Linked DNA regions of Paraneptunicella aestuarii. The protein of the gene in region 1 interacts with the protein of each later gene in a pairwise test. Links are inferred from orthologs where the notes say so. Each region holds a gene or a part of one and is shown on either strand. Other genes may lie near its edges.

The links.
Region 2: the proteins of secD (region 1) and pheT interact in binary tests that used the Escherichia coli proteins (3 or more experiments, as listed by UniProt). The link is inferred for Paraneptunicella aestuarii from one-to-one orthologs.

What each region holds. Positions count from the first base shown.
Region 1 is NZ_CP074570.1:3,102,065-3,105,022, forward strand. The notes cover bases 53-2,933. They hold secD (protein translocase subunit SecD), read right to left. Parts: upstream 2,475-2,933; coding sequence 630-2,474; downstream 53-629. Other genes in these bases: KIH87_RS11905 (FMN-binding glutamate synthase family protein), read left to right, coding at 53-543. Also shown: more of KIH87_RS11905, read left to right, coding at 1-52. UniProt on the Escherichia coli protein: Part of the Sec protein translocase complex. Interacts with the SecYEG preprotein conducting channel. SecDF uses the proton motive force (PMF) to complete protein translocation after the ATP-dependent function of SecA.
Region 2 is NZ_CP074570.1:2,838,470-2,841,587, reverse strand. Bases 30-3,070 are described here. They hold pheT (phenylalanine--tRNA ligase subunit beta), read left to right. Parts: upstream 30-372; coding sequence 373-2,769; downstream 2,770-3,070. Other genes in these bases: ihfA (integration host factor subunit alpha), read left to right, coding at 2,774-3,070; pheS (phenylalanine--tRNA ligase subunit alpha), read left to right, coding at 30-364. In the rest of the region: more of pheS, read left to right, coding at 1-29; more of ihfA, read left to right, coding at 3,071-3,076.

The DNA.
Region 1 (2,958 bases):
ATTAATCGCAGAGGCATAGAAAGTGCTCCAGACTTTATTACCATCGACAGCGCAGATGGCGGCACTGGTGCGGCTCCGGCTACGCTTATTGACTACGTTGGTCTGCCCATTAAAGAAAGCCTACCTGTAGTGGTAGACCTACTCAACAAACATCATTTGCGAAACCGAATTAAGGTAATTTGTTCCGGCAAGCTGATCACCCCCGCAGGCGTAGCATGGGCATTAGCAGTTGGTGCAGATTTTATCAATTCCGCGCGTGGGTTTATGTTCTCTCTGGGCTGCATCCAAGCTTTACAATGTAACAAGAACACCTGCCCGACCGGAATAACAACTCACGATCCTAAACTACAGCGCGGCCTTGATGTTGAAGAGAAATCTGAACGTGTAGCAAACTATATTCGTAATATGAACTATGAGGTGGGTGTATTGGCACATTCCTGTGGCGTCTCAGACCCAAGAGAACTAAAACGACACCATGTACGCATGGTCGTAGAAAACGGACGCTCTGTTGCTCTGAATGAACTATATCCTGAAGAGCTTTAACCAAACAGCCGTTAATCGAGATTCAAAGAAAAAGGGAGAACACTTCCGTATTCTCCCTTTATAATCAGAGATTCAATCTAACCAGGTTAAATCGGTAATTTTTCCAATCGCTTACCACCCCAAACGGTATTAACCACTGCACGGGTTAATATAATTGCAGTAAACATGGATGTGATAATACCTATCATCAAGGTTACCGAGAAACCTTTGATTGGCCCAGTACCGATAGCAAACAGAATTGCTGCGGCAATTAACGTTGTGATATTGGCATCCAAAATAGTTGAGAATGCGTTGTCATAACCTGAACTGATCGCATGTTGAGGACTACGGCCTTCACGTAATTCTTCTCTAATACGCTCAAATATCAGTACGTTAGCATCCACCGCCATACCTACGGTTAGTACGATACCAGCCATTCCCGGCAATGTTAGTGTTGCACCCGGGATCAACGACATAATTCCCACGATCATGATCAGGTTTGCAGCCAATGCAATGTTTGCCACCAAACCAAACTTTTTGTAATACAAAACCATAAAGGCGATAACAAGAATAAAGCCTAACATGATGGCATCCATACCATTGGCAATGTTTTCTTTACCCAGGCTTGGTCCAATAGTGCGTTCTTCAACAATACGAATCGGAGCAATCAAAGAACCCGCACGTAACAACAATGCCAAATTCTGGGCTTCGGCAGGAGAATCCAGGCCGGTTGTTTCAAACTTGCTGCCAAAGTGACCGCGAATCGTCGCCTGGTTAATAACGCGACGTTCCTTTTCAAAAATCACTTTTCCGTTTTTATCCAGCTTGTCCGTCGGCTTGTATTCAATAAATACAACCGCCATTGGATTGCCAATGTTCTTCTTGGTGAAGCGAGACATTTTGGCTCCACCTTTAGAATCCAATGAGATAGATACTTTCGGCAATCCGTACTGGTCAATGCCACTTTGAGCATCAACAATGTTCTTACCTGCTGCAATCACTTCTTTCTTAAGTAGCACAGGTCGACCATTTGTGTCGTTAATAACTTCCGAGCCAGCAGGTACACGTCCTTTTGCGGCAGCGATGACGTCATTTTCATAATCTACAGCGCGGTATTCCAATGTTGCGGTAGCGCCCAAAATATCTTTCGCTTTAGCGCTGTCCTGAATACCCGGCAACTGAATAACAATACGCTCAGCACCTTGACGTTGTACAACAGGTTCCGCAACACCTAACTGGTTAACCCTGTTACGCATGATGGTAATGTTTTGCTGCACTGCATAACTCTTGGTTTCAGCCAACTGTTGTTCAGACATTTTGGCTGTCACTTTTAAGCCATCAAGCTCACTGAATTCATAGCCTGGATATTTACGCTTTAAGTTAAATACGGCTTTATCCAGCGCTTCCTCATCACGGAAAGTAAGCTCCATGTAATCGGAGACTTTCTTGACTGATTTGTAACGAATATCCTCTTCACGCAAAGAGGTTTTCATATCCGACTGCAAGTCATCCAATGCTTTGTCGATAGCGGTTTCCATGTCCACTTCCATCAGGAAGTGAATACCACCACGCAAGTCCAAGCCCAACTTCATAGGTGAAGCGCCGAACATTTTTAGCCAGTCAGGTACATTGGGAGCCAGGTTCAACGCGACGGTGTACTTGTCTTCCAATTGTCTATCCAAGGTTTCTTTAGCTAAACGCTGGTTACTATCGTCAGAGAAACGTACCAAAATTTGAGTATCATTCAATGCTGCAGCTTTGACTACGACATTGGCTTCTTTCAGCACCTCATTCACCTGATCCAATAACGCTGTGTCCAGTTGCTCACTCTTACTGGTGGAAATTTGGATCGCGTAGTCTTCACCATATAGATTAGGTAAAGCAAACAGTGCAAAAAACGAAACCATGACCAATATCAGTAATGATTTCCATAGCGGAGTGTGGTTTAACACAAACATTCCCCTTTAAAAAAGCGACCAAGAAAGTGATTTTAAGTCTGATTTATTCTTATTTATTGTCTTACTTTTGTCTTACTTTTAGTGGAAGCTACAAACTCCCGAAAGCAGTGCTATAGAGCACTAAAAAGCAAGCTACTGTCTAACTGTCGAGTTAGCAGAAAAAATTCCGCCGCAATGTTACCACCAACAAGCAGTCCTAACCAGACAAGAAGGCAAAAGAGCTCTTCCCTTCATTCAGGATTCAGGAACAACAACTAACGACAGCATGTAATATGAACAGTACGAACCTTCATCACGCCATTACATGAGGCTTTATGGAGACAAAATTGATAATTTCAAACAGGCAGGTAATAAAAAGAAAATAGCATCCCTGCTTTCCCTCCCCCCGATATAGCTGATAGCACTATATTCGGTTGAATTGAGACCTTGGTGCTTTTTAATAAATAGCACCTCGGCCTCGTACCACAACTCGGTTCAG
Region 2 (3,118 bases), 260 kb from region 1 along the record:
TCAAGTTGAAGGGTTGATGGTTGATAAACGAGTGACTTTTACCGAGTTAAAAGGGATCTTGCACGACTTTCTGGAACATTTCTTTGAAGAGAGTTTGCAGGTTCGTTTTCGTCCTTCTTATTTTCCATTTACCGAACCGTCAGCCGAAGTTGATGTAATGGGAAAAAATGGCAAATGGTTGGAAGTGTTAGGCTGTGGCATGGTTCACCCCAATGTTTTGAAAGCAGTAGATATTGACCCGGAAGAGTTCTCAGGGTTTGCTTTTGGTATGGGGGTAGAGCGTTTAACGATGCTGCGTTACGGCGTAACCGATTTGCGATCATTCTTTGAAAATGATCTTCGTTTATTGAAACAATTTAAGTAAGCAGACCGATGAAATTCAGTGAAAAATGGTTAAGAGAGTGGGTAAGCCCTGCTCTGACAAGTGAAGCATTGGCTGAGCAAATTACAATGGCCGGCCTTGAAGTAGACGCAGTTGATCCTGTTGCGGGTGAATTTTCAGGTGTGGTGGTTGGTGAAGTGGTTGAATGTGGTCAGCATCCTGATGCCGATAAACTGCGAGTGACAAAGGTTAATGTTGGTCAGGACGAACTTCTTGATATCGTTTGTGGCGCACCAAACTGCCGCCTGGGATTAAAAGTTGCTGTTGCTGTTGTGGGCGCAGTTTTGCCAGGTGATTTCAAGATTAAGAAAGCCAAGCTTCGTGGGCAGCCTTCTCATGGTATGTTGTGCTCCTATTCTGAATTGGGTATTTCAGAAGATCACAGCGGTATTATTGAACTTCCAGAAGATGCGCCGATTGGCACTGATATTCGTGATTATCTTGTACTGGATGATGTCACAATTGAAGTGGACTTAACCGCTAACCGTGCCGATTGTTTAAGCATTAAAGGTTTGGCGCGTGAAGTAGGCGTATTAAACAATCTGGATGTGACGGTTCCTGTTATTGAACCTGTTGCTCCAATGATTGACGATGAATTCGCTATCGAATTGGAAGCCAACGAAGCCTGTCCGCGTTATCTTGGACGTGTGATTCGTAACATCAATCTGGCGGCGACATCTCCTGTCTGGATGCAAGAAAAACTGCGTCGTTGTGGTGTTCGCAGTATTGATCCAGTTGTTGATGTGACCAACTACGTGTTGCTGGAATTAGGCCATCCAATGCACGCCTTTGATTTGGAAAAACTACAAGGCGGCATTAAAGTTCGTTTCCCTAAAGAAGGTGAAAAGCTGACTTTGTTGGACGGTAATGAAGTTGAATTAAAGTCTGATACTTTGATCATCGCAGACCATAAAGCACCTGTCGCAATGGCGGGCATTTTTGGTGGTTTGGATTCCGGGGTGACTGAATCAAGCCGTCATATTTTCCTGGAAAGTGCCTTCTTTGCGCCTTTAGCCATTGCAGGTAAAGCTCGTCAGTATGGTTTGCACACTGATGCATCTCACCGCTATGAGCGTGGTGTCGATCCTCAATTGCAGCGTACTGCAATGGAACGAGCTACCAAGCTGTTGTTAGACATCGTTGGTGGTGAAGCTGGGCCGATTACTGAAGCCGTATTGGAACAGCATATTCCTAAAATGAACGAAATCACCTTACGAGCTGAAAAGCTTGAAAGGCTAATTGGTATTGAGATCCCGAAAGAGAAGGTCACTGAAATACTGACTCGTTTGGGGTTGTCTGTTACTGAATTAGATGGCAAATGGGATGTTGTCGCCCCTTCTTTCCGTTTTGATATTGCCATTGAAGAAGATTTGGTTGAAGAAGTTGCTCGTGTGTATGGTTACAACAATATTCCAAATGAGGCCCCTAAAGCTGATTTGAGAATGCGTAATACCAAAGAAGCGAATATTACCTTAACTGAATTGAAGAATGTGTTAATTGCTCGAGATTACCAAGAAGCGATTACCTATTCATTTGTTGATCCAAAAATGCAAGCTGCGTTATTCCCTGAGCAAGAAGGATTTCATCTTCCAAATCCTATTTCTGCGGATATGTCGGTAATGCGTTTGAGTTTGTTACCGGGATTATTGCAAGCTCTGTCTTACAACCTGAATCGCCAGCAAAATCGCGTTCGCTTGTTTGAAACCGGATTGCGTTTTGTTCCAGATGAGCAAGCTGATTTGGGCTTAAAGCAAGAAGAAATGATCGCAGGTGTGATTTCTGGCTTGGTTTTGCCAGAAAGTTGGAATTCTGATAATCGCAAATGTGACTTCTTTGATTTAAAAGGTGATGTTGAGGCGATGTTGAACAAATGTGTTCAACCTGGAAAGTTCCGCTTCGAGCGAGCTAATCTAGAACAAGCCTCTTATTTACATCCTGGGCAAGCTGCTGCCATTTTCAATGGTGAGCAACTGGTTGGATATATTGGTGCATTGCATCCCAAGTACGAAAATTCTTTGGATTTAAAAGGTAAAACCTTCGTATTTGAGCTTGCTGTGGCTGCTTTAGGAGAGAAAGTGATTCCTGCGAGTAAGGAACTTTCCAAATATCCTGCAAACCGTCGAGACCTTGCTATTATTGTTAAAGATGAGGTCGCAGCGGCTGATATTTTATCTGCTGTCGAAAAATGTAGCGTAAATCAATTAGTTGGCCTAAACTTGTTTGACGTATACAAGGGAGAAGGGATCCCTGAAGGTCACAAGAGCTTGGCGATCTCTCTTACTTTACAAGATGACAACAGAACACTGGAAGAGGCTGAGATTCAGTCTATAGTGAATGTTGTAGTCGAAAAATTATGTACTGATTTTGGTGCGTCTTTGAGGGATTAGTCTTATGGCCCTAACTAAAGCTGAGATTTCGGAACATTTGTTCGAAAAGTTTGGATTAAACAAGCGTGATGCCAAGGATTTGGTTGAGTATTTCTTTGAGGAAATGCGCGAAGCGTTAGAAGCTGGGGAGCAAGTGAAACTTTCCGGTTTTGGAAATTTCGATCTGCGTAGCAAAAATGAGCGACCAGGTCGTAATCCTAAAACAGGGGAAGATATTCCTATTAAAGCTCGGCGAGTAGTAACATTCCGACCTGGACAAAAATTGAAGAGTCGGGTTGAGAATTCAAAGCCTTCAGAAACTCCTTAAATATTGTTTGTGATTTAATGAGAGTTAGTTCCTGTCGATATC